One region of the Mesorhizobium sp. AR10 genome, then DNA from elsewhere that is predicted to be linked to it. Evidence: predicted binding sites of a transcription regulator. Region 1 holds the regulator's gene; each other region holds the start of a gene.
What was found. Region 1 encodes HrcA, which represses chaperone genes, less so after heat shock. Its sites were predicted from a motif close to GTTAGCACTCNCNNNNNGNGAGTGCTAAC; they were not measured.

Region 1 (3,273 bases):
TCAACACGTCGGGGATGGTGGCCTTGCCGGCAAGGTCGGGACGTTCGCCCTCGTGGCGCGGATCCTCATTGTTGCCGATATAATACCAGGGCCAGCCATAGAAGGCGCCTTGCTTCACCGTCGTTGCATATTCGAACGGCAGGTTGTCGCCGAGTTGGTCGCGCTCGTTGACGACGCACCAGAGCGCGCCGGTGGCCGGCTGCACGGTCATGCCCGAGCAATTGCGCAGGCCGGTGGCGACGATGTGTCCGTTCTTGCCGTCGGGGTCGAACGCCAGCACGTTCGCGCGGCCGTCCTCATAACCCCATGTGGCGCCCAGCGGCTTCGATTTCACCCAGGCGTCGAGGCCGCCATCCGGCTCTTTCTCCATGCTCTCGGCAACGTTCGAGAGGGAGCCGACTGACATGTAGAGCGTCTTGCCATCCGGCGAAAATGCGATGTCGCGGGTCCAGTGACCGTTCGAAGGAATGTTGGAGACGATGGTTTCCGGATTGCCGGAGGCCTTCAGATCGCCGTTGCGATAGGGGAAGCGAACGACGCCATCGCTGTTGGCGACATAGACCCATTCCGGGTTGTCTCCCGGGGGATAGAAGGTAATGCCGTAGGGGCGGTTGAGGTTGCGGGCGAAGATCGCTTTCCTGGCGGGCTGCGCACTGCCTTCGGCGAGACGATAGAGGCGGATCTGGTCGGCTTGGCTGTTGGCGACAAACAGATCGCCATTCGGCGCGACGCGGACGACACGCGGGTTGCCGATACCCGACGCGATCATCTCGGCCGAGAAGCCTGGCGGCAGTTGCAGCTTTGCGTCTTCAGGTCTTTCGGCCAGACCGGGTCCGTTCGATGCGGATTCGGTGACAAAGGGAGCGTGCAAGTCCTCTGGCCGAATCAAGCGCCGCACGCCTGGCCTGTCGGCATGCCAGTCGCCGAAGGCAGCTTCGCCTTTCAGCAGCGGCTGATCCGACTGCTGGGCGAAGCTGGTGGTGGCAAGCAGAAAGGCAACGGGAATGGCGGCCAAGCCGGCAAATCGGATCATGCTGTCCTCCAAGGCGTCGCCTTGAGGAAAGGAAACGGGCGGGGCCGACGATCGTTCCGCCTCGCACAGTCAGCACACAGTGAGTTGAGGGGACCGCTCAGAGGGATTAGTTTCCGGCGGCGTAGAAATCGTCGTCGAGGCGCTTTTCCAGCTCAACGAGATCGGCCGGCAAAGGCAAGCCCATGGCCCGCATTTCCCTCAGCTTTTCGCGCAGCTGTTCCTGCACTTCATGCTGATCCTCCGGCTGGTTGATCATCTCCTCGAGCAGCATGCTGATCTGGGCCTTGAATGATTCCAGCGCCATTCTTTTTCTCCTTTTGCGGCATCCGTCAGCGCAGCATGCGGGAAATAAGCTGCGCCGTATAGTCGACCATCGGTACGATGCGGGCGTAGTTGAGCCGGGTTGGGCCGATGACGCCGAGCGCACCGATGACGCGGGCATCCTTGTCGCGATAGGGCGCGACGACCAGCGACGAGCCCGACAGCGAAAACAGCTTGTTTTCCGAACCGATGAAGATGCGCACGCCGGACCCTTCCTCGGCGAGGTCGAGTAGCTGGATCAGCCCGTCCTGCGTCTCCATGTCCTCGAACAGGTGCCTGAGCAGCTCGATGTCGGCCTGGGCGGTGACGTTTTCGAGCAGATTGGCGCGGCCGCGCACGATAAGACGCGCCGGCAGGCCGCTTTCCGCCCCGGCCCAGACCGCCAGCCCCTTTTCCACCAGATCCTGCGACAGCGTGTCGAGTGCTGCCCTGGTCTCTTCCTTGATGCGGGCAATCTGGACCCGCGCCTCGGCCAGCGTGCGGCCGCGGATATGGGCGTTGAGGAAGTTGGAGGCTTCGTGCAATTGCGAGACGGTGATGCCGGCGGGCAGGTCGACGACTCGGTTCTCGACGTCGCCGTTCTGCGACACCAGCACGGCCAGCGCCTTGGTCGGCTCGAGCTGGATGAATTCGATGTGTTTCAGTGCCACCTCGTTCTTGGCGGTAAGCACGAGGCCGGCGCCGCGCGACATGCCCGACAGCATCTGGCTGGCCTCGGTCAGCATATGTTCCAGCGTTGCGCCCGAGCCGGAGGCGCGCACCTGCGCCTCGATGATGCGGCGCTCCTCGTCGGAGAGATCGCCAAGTTCCATGAAGGCATCGACGAAGAAGCGCAGTCCGGCCTGGGTCGGCAGACGGCCAGCCGAGATGTGCGGAGCGTAGATCAGCCCCAGATGCTCCAGGTCGCTCATCACGTTGCGGATGGTGGCCGGCGACAGCGAAGATGGCAGAATGCGCGACAGGCTGCGTGATCCCACCGGTTCGCCGTCCTTCAAATAGGAATCGACGATGCGCCGAAAAATGTCGCGCGAACGCATGTCGAGCGACTGGAGCGCGGGCGACAGCAGACTGGGTTCGGCGACAGCCTTGGTCATTCGAGCCAAAAACCTCCACCTCTAGGATATAGACTTCACTGGCGCCCGCGCAACCCGGTGCCGCGTTTGCGGTCACCGCAGTGTCGTTTGCGGCCACCCGGCCATTTTCCTTTGCGCCATGGACTGCGTGAGGCTACAAGCCGGCCACGATTCCGAAAAATGACAAGAAAGCAGACTGAATGCGCCCTTCCAAACGCCAATTCGACGAAATGCGCGCCATCTCCTTCGAGCGTGGCGTCTCCAAGCACGCGGAAGGCTCGTGCCTGGTGAAGTTCGGCGACACGCATGTGCTGTGCACGGCAAGCCTCGAGGAGAAGGTGCCCGGCTGGATGCGCAATTCCGGCAAAGGCTGGGTGACGGCGGAATACGGCATGCTGCCGCGCTCGACCGGCGAACGCATGCGCCGCGAAGCCTCCTCCGGCAAGCAGGGCGGCCGCACGCTGGAAATCCAGCGGCTGATCGGCCGCTCGCTACGCGCCGTGGTCGACCTGCAGGCGCTGGGTGAGCAGCAGATCACCGTCGACTGCGACGTGATCCAGGCCGATGGCGGCACCCGCACCGCCTCGATCACCGGCGGCTGGGTGGCGCTCCACGACTGCCTGCGCTGGATGGAAGCCCGGCAGATGGCCAGCGTCGCCAAGGTGCTGAAAGACCATGTCGCAGCGATTTCCTGCGGCATCCATGACGGCCAGCCGGTCATCGATCTCGATTATGTCGAGGATTCCTCGGCCGGCACCGACGCCAATTTCGTCATGACCGGCAAGGGCGGCATCGTCGAGATCCAGGGTACGGCCGAAGGCGAACCTTTTTCCGAGGAGCAGTTCG
Region 2 (3,273 bases), 1.8 Mb from region 1:
TGCGATGGTCGACCGGCTGAACAGTCGAGACGTCAAGCGGCGGGCGAAAGCGGACCGCAAGACCTGATCGCAATCCACTGGCTTCAGGCCTGCATCTTGCCGCCGGTGCGCATCAGCTGAATGTCTATAGACAGGGGATTGCCGTGAGACCGAGCCTGAAAAAGAAGATCCTGGAAGTCTGCGACCGCAAGATCTCCCAGAAAGGCGCCGGCGTCGGCCTGTCGTTCTATGCATTCTTCGCAAACAGGAACGACGATCCTGAGCTTCTCATGGAAGCCGCCGAGTGGTGGATCAGAACCCACCGGCTCGACCATTTTGAAAGGGCCGTGAAGATACGGGCGATGGTCGAGGAGATGGACGCCGGCTGATCTAGCGAAAATCCGCCTCGGTCAGCACATACATGCTCCTGCGGGTGCGGGCATAGGCATTCCTGGCAATGTCATGGATGGAGCTGGACGCCGTGTCGAAGGCCGCCAGATAGGTGGCTTCGGAGGTGGCCGTCCCCGATGGTGCCTTCGAGATGGCATCGGTGGTGACAGAGAAGGAAATCTGGAACATGCCGTCGTGGCCGACAAAGCGGATGCGCTTGCTCGCCTCGTCATAGCTGCGGCTTCGATTGGGGAATGTAAGGCTCATGACTTTTCTCCCTTTGGCGCGGCGCCGGCTTTTTTGACTGCCGTCCGCTTCTTCTTCGGCGTCGGGTTCAAGGCTTCCGCCACGCGGTCAGCCTCTTCCTTGGCCAGCCGCAATTCGCGCAGCCTGGCCGTCTTGATGATCCTGGCCTTCGCCTCGGACATATATTCGGCTGTCGCCTTGTTGCGCTCGGCCGTTTTCTTCTGCTTGTCGACGAAGCGTGCTTCAGCTTTTTCCATGATGCTTTGAGCGACTTCAGCCATAGATGAAATCTCCTTCTTGAACCGGGAATATGAAAATGCGTTTCATCGTTAAAATAGGGACTCGGAAGCGAAATTTCAATTTTCGGATTATTTCGGGATGATCGGACACCCCGAATTGAATCGGTCGAATAATACTATCCAATATTTCCATCGGCCCGGGAATAATTTTTAGCACTCCTATCTATCGAGTGCCAACGGGCCTATATGAGGGGCGTGGCCGCCTATGCCGGCCCCAGAAAGAAGTTTCCCATGAAATTCCGGCCACTCCACGACCGCGTCGTCATCAGGCGCGCGGAAAGCGACACCAAATCCAAGGGCGGCATCATCATTCCCGACAATGCCAAGGAAAAGCCGCAGGAAGGCGAAGTGATCGCCGTTGGGCCTGGCGCGCGCGACGAAAGCGGCGCGCTGATTGCGCTCGACGTCAAGGCCGGCGACTTCATTCTGTTCGGCAAATGGTCGGGCACCGAGGTCAAGCTCGATGGCGAGGACCTTCTGATCATGAAGGAAGCCGACATCATGGGCATCATCGACAAGACCGTCGAGAAGACCGTCGCGACCAAGAAGGCCGCCTGACGACGCCGTCGACGCCCTCCAAACGAACTGGATGAAAAATCATGTCTGCCAAGGAAATCAAATTCTCCACCGATGCCCGTGACCGCATGCTTCGCGGTGTCGAGATCCTCAACAATGCCGTTAAGGTGACGCTCGGCCCCAAGGGCCGCAACGTCATCATCGACAAGGCTTACGGCGCACCGCGCATCACCAAGGACGGGGTGACGGTGGCCAAGGAAATCGAACTTGCCGACAAGTTCGAGAACATGGGCGCGCAGATGGTGCGCGAAGTGGCCTCGAAAACCAACGACCTCGCCGGTGACGGCACCACCACCGCCACGGTGCTGGCCGCCTCGATCCTGCGCGAAGGCGCGAAATTCGTTGCCGCCGGCATGAATCCGATGGACCTCAAGCGCGGTATCGACCTTGCCGTGACCGCCGTGGTCAAGGAGATCCAGGCGCGGGCCAAGAAGGTCAAATCCTCCGGCGAAATCGCGCAGGTCGGCACGATTGCCGCCAATGGCGACGCCACCGTCGGCGCCATGATCGCCAAGGCGATGGACAAGGTCGGCAATGACGGCGTCATCACCGTCGAGGAAGCCAAGACCGCCGACACCGAACTCGACGTCGTCGAGGGCATGCAGTTCGATCGCGGCTATCTATCGCCCTATTTCGTCACCAATGCCGAGAAGATGCGCGTCGAGTTGGAGGACCCTTACGTCCTCATCCATGAAAAGAAGCTCGGCAATCTGCAGGCGCTGCTGCCGATCCTCGAAGCGGTCGTGCAAAGCGGCAAGCCGCTGCTGATCATCTCCGAGGACGTCGAAGGCGAAGCGCTGGCCACGCTGGTCGTCAACAAGCTGCGCGGCGGCCTCAAGGTCGCGGCGGTCAAGGCGCCGGGCTTCGGCGATCGCCGTAAGGCGATGCTGGAAGACATCGCGGTGCTCACCGCCGGCCAGATGATCTCCGAGGATCTCGGCATCAAGCTCGAAAACATCACCATCGACATGCTCGGCCGCGCCAAGCGCGTGCTGATCGAAAAGGATACGACCACGATCATCGACGGCGGCGGCGAGAAGGCCACCATCCAGGCGCGTATCTCCCAGATCAAGGGGCAGATCGAGGAAACCACCTCCGACTACGACAAGGAAAAGCTGCAGGAGCGGCTGGCGAAACTCGCTGGCGGCGTTGCCGTCATTCGCGTCGGCGGCGCCACCGAGTCGGAAGTCAAGGAAAAGAAGGACCGCGTCGACGATGCGCTGAACGCCACGCGTGCGGCGGTGGAAGAAGGCATCGTTCCCGGCGGCGGTGTAGCACTGCTGCGCGCCAGGTCGGCACTCAAGGGGCTGACCGGCGCCAACGCCGATGTCAATGCCGGCATTTCGATCGTGTTGCGGGCGCTCGAAGCGCCGATCCGCCAGATCGCCGAGAATTCCGGCGTCGAAGGGTCGATCGTCGTCGGCAAGCTCTCCGACAGCAAGGATCACAATCAGGGTTTTGACGCCCAGAACGAGATCTATGTCGACATGATCAAGGCCGGCATCGTCGATCCGGCAAAGGTGGTGCGCACAGCACTGCAGGATGCCGGCTCGATCGCGGCGCTGCTGATCACCGCTGAAGCCATGATCACCGACATCCCGGCCAAGGATGCGGCACCTTCAGCCGGTGGCGGCATGGGCGGCTACTGACCATTGCCTGAAAATGCCCGTTCGGCCAAGGCCGGGCGGGCCCATCGAGAACAATGGCCGCCGGGCGGCACTTCCCCGGCGCGCCAAGGATTTCCGCCAGTCACGAAGACTTCCATCAGTCAGCAACGACAAGG
Region 3 (3,273 bases), on a different replicon from region 1:
CGGCATGCCGCCGCCAGCCGACTCCTTCTTGGGAGCCTCCGCAATCATGGCTTCGGTGGTGACGAGCAGGCCGGCGACCGAGGCCGCGTCCTGGAGAGCGGTGCGCACAACCTTCATTGGGTCGACGATGCCCATGGCGATCATGTCGCCATATTCGCCGGTCTGGGCGTTGTAGCCGAAGGTTGCATCCTTGTTGTCGAGGATCTTGCCGGCCACGATCGAAGCTTCGGCACCGGCGTTGGCAGCGATCTGGCGGGCCGGAGCCTGCAGGGCGCGACGGACGATGGCGATGCCGGCCGTCTGATCGGCATTGGCGCCGGTGACGGTGATGGCCAGCGAAGCGCGCAGCAGGGCGACGCCGCCGCCAGCAACGATGCCTTCTTCCACGGCCGCGCGGGTCGCGTTGAGGGCGTCATCGACGCGGTCCTTCTTTTCCTTGACTTCGACTTCCGTCGCACCGCCGACGCGGATCACGGCAACGCCGCCCGCGAGCTTCGCGAGACGTTCCTGCAGCTTCTCCTTGTCGTAGTCCGAGGTGGTCTCCTCGATCTGCTGCTTGATCTGGGCAACGCGGCCCTGGATCTCGGCCTTCTTGCCGGCGCCGTCGACGATGGTGGTGTTCTCCTTGGAGATCGACACCTTCTTGGCGCGGCCGAGCATGTTGAGGCCGACGTTCTCGAGCTTGATGCCGAGGTCTTCCGAGATGACCTGGCCACCGGTGAGGATGGCGATGTCTTCCAGCATGGCCTTGCGGCGATCACCGAAGCCCGGCGCCTTGACGGCGGCGATCTTCAGGCCGCCACGCAGCTTGTTGACGACCAGCGTGGCCAGGGCCTCGCCTTCGACGTCTTCCGAGATGATCAGCAGCGGCTTCGAGGTCTGCACGACGGCTTCGAGAACCGGCAGCATGGCCTGCAGGTTGGAGAGCTTCTTCTCGTGGAGAAGGATGTAGACGTCCTCGAGCTCGGCAACCATCTTGTCGGCGTTGGTGACGAAGTAGGGCGACTGGTAGCCGCGGTCGAACTGCATGCCTTCGACGACTTCGAGTTCGGTCTCGGCGGTCTTGGCTTCTTCAACCGTGATGACGCCTTCATTGCCGACCTTCTGCATCGCTTCGGCGATCATCTTGCCGACCGAAGCGTCGCCATTGCCGGCGATGGTGCCGACCTGGGCAACCTCTTCCGAGGTCTTGATCTTCTTGGCGTTCTTGACGAGGTGAGCGACGACTTCGGTCACGGCCAGATCGATGCCGCGCTTCAGGTCCATCGGGTTCATGCCGGCGGCAACCGCCTTGTGGCCTTCCTGGACGATCGACTGCGCCAGAACGGTCGCGGTCGTGGTGCCGTCGCCGGCGATGTCGTTGGTCTTGGACGCGACTTCGCGGATCATCTGCGCGCCCATGTTCTCGAACTTGTCGGAAAGTTCGATTTCCTTGGCGACGGTGACGCCGTCCTTGGTGATGCGCGGGGCGCCGAACGACTTGTCGATAACGACGTTACGGCCCTTGGGACCGAGCGTGACCTTCACCGCGTCGGCCAGGATGTTGATGCCGTGAAGCATGCGCTCGCGGGCATCACGGGAGAATTTTACGTCTTTGGCCATTTTTTACTCCTGGGCATTTCGCCCGAATTCAGATTGGATGGTGCGGATGAAAGGCGGCGGCGTGTCAGCTGATTATGCCCATGATGTCGGATTCCTTCATGATCAGAAGGTCTTCGCCATCGAGCTTGACTTCGGTGCCCGACCACTTGCCGAACAGGATGCGGTCGCCCGCCTTGACGTCCAGCGGGACGAGCTTGCCGGCTTCGTCGCGGGCGCCGGAGCCGACGGCGATGATCTCGCCTTCCTGCGGCTTTTCCTTAGCCGTATCCGGGATGATGATCCCGCCGGCGGTCTTCGCTTCGGACTCGACGCGACGAACGACCACGCGGTCATGAAGCGGCCGGAGATTCGACTTTGCCATTTTTGGATGTCCCTGGTTCGGATGTTGAACAGTGCTCCGTTGCCGGAGAGTTGTTAGCACTCACCAGAGGCGAGTGCTAACATGGCGGTGAGATAGGCCGTCGGCTGGCACTAGTCAAGACGAAGAGGGGACGGGCGAAGAGCAAAAGATTTTGGAACCGGCGCGGAAGCGCCGGCTCCCCTTTACGTGAGGAGAACGCTCATTCTGCATTGCCAATCGCTCGTCCCCACCGGCTCAAACAATCTCCGCCCGCGGCGCCTGCCTGGTGTGGCCGGCGGGGAAGGGCCAGAACGGCAGTTCGCCCAGTGTGCTTTTTCGGCGAAGAGCGCCGCGCGGATACGGCACCGGCAAGTTCCTCGGATGGCTCGTCGACCAGAACATCGCGCCGCAAATTCCGGTGTGGGACAAGAGCCAGCGTGATGACGTAACCTTCAGCCGCGCGGACTTCATCTTCGATGCGGTCCAGAACAAGTTCATCTTTCCCGCCGGCAAGGCAGTATCGTCGCAACTTCGCGGTCCCGCGCACAGGCAGTGTCAGCGGTGGAAACCGGAAATCCCGGGCCAGCAAACGAGACTGCCAGAGTTGTGAACTCAAGCGCCGCTGCTATCCAAAGACGCCAGTGCGCGATGTGCTGCGCTGCGTCCACGAGGAGGCACGCGAGACGGCCGTCAAAGCGGATACGCCCGAGTTCGGACGGTCGCGCAACGAACGCAAGAAGGTCGAGATGCTCTTCGCACGCCTGAAGACCGCGCTCCGCTTCGAACGCAGGAGATTACGCGGCCTGAGCGGAGCCTGTGACGAGTTCCTCATGGGCGCCATCACGCCTGCGACGACTGGTGCGGCTGACCACGCCAACGGTGCCGGCACAACATGATGGAGGCCAATCCGTAGAATTCTCGTCAATGAGCGAAGATATAAGCGCCATTCATCCGACCGCCGTTACGCCTCCAGACAGGCAGACAGGGATCGCAATCGAGTTTTTTCACGGCATCGTCAATTTTTCTCGATTCGGGAACGTGACGTTGCGAGCCCGTCCTCCCGCGGCTTCCTCCTTCCAGGGTTGTGTGCGTCAAGTTCTGCAAAAAGGGGCGGTCATGAAGTCATGCGGCTTGGCGCAGAGCGAGCTTCTTGTGCTCGCGCAGGTCGTCCATGTTGGTGCAGCTTTCGGCGTTGGGAAAGATGCATACGACATAAGTGCGCCGGCGGATTTCCTCGTTGAGCCGCTCGCGCAGCGTTCAACGCTCTGATCAAGGTCACGCGCGAACGGTTGAAGCGCCCGTGGACCTTAAGTGCACTCGATGCGGCCACC

Region 2: LHFGNBLO_RS30085 (co-chaperone GroES) is a predicted target of HrcA. The motif match lies at 1,064-1,092, and genes of this name have one in related genera.
Region 3: groES (co-chaperone GroES) is a predicted target of HrcA. The motif match lies at 2,016-2,044, and genes of this name have one in related genera.

What each region holds. Positions count from the first base shown of each region.
Region 1 covers NZ_CP080524.1:1,061,051-1,064,323, forward strand. The annotation lists gene LHFGNBLO_RS08510 (PQQ-dependent sugar dehydrogenase) at 1-1,033, opposite strand, end outside; gene LHFGNBLO_RS08515 (hypothetical protein) at 1,140-1,337, opposite strand; gene hrcA (heat-inducible transcriptional repressor HrcA) at 1,363-2,448, opposite strand; gene rph (ribonuclease PH) at 2,628-3,273, shown strand, end outside.
Region 2 covers NZ_CP080524.1:5,408,764-5,412,036, forward strand. The annotation lists gene LHFGNBLO_RS30065 (hypothetical protein) at 1-67, shown strand, start outside; gene LHFGNBLO_RS30070 (DUF6500 family protein) at 144-368, shown strand; gene LHFGNBLO_RS30075 (DUF1488 domain-containing protein) at 370-636, opposite strand; gene LHFGNBLO_RS30080 (hypothetical protein) at 633-896, opposite strand; gene LHFGNBLO_RS30085 (co-chaperone GroES) at 1,146-1,472, shown strand; gene groL (chaperonin GroEL) at 1,514-3,139, shown strand.
Region 3 covers NZ_CP080523.1:231,641-234,913, forward strand. The annotation lists gene groL (chaperonin GroEL) at 1-1,602, opposite strand, end outside; gene groES (co-chaperone GroES) at 1,667-1,963, opposite strand; gene LHFGNBLO_RS01115 (hypothetical protein) at 2,198-2,440, opposite strand; gene LHFGNBLO_RS01120 (transposase) at 2,419-2,838, shown strand; partial or broken gene LHFGNBLO_RS33560 (transposase) at 3,065-3,190, opposite strand.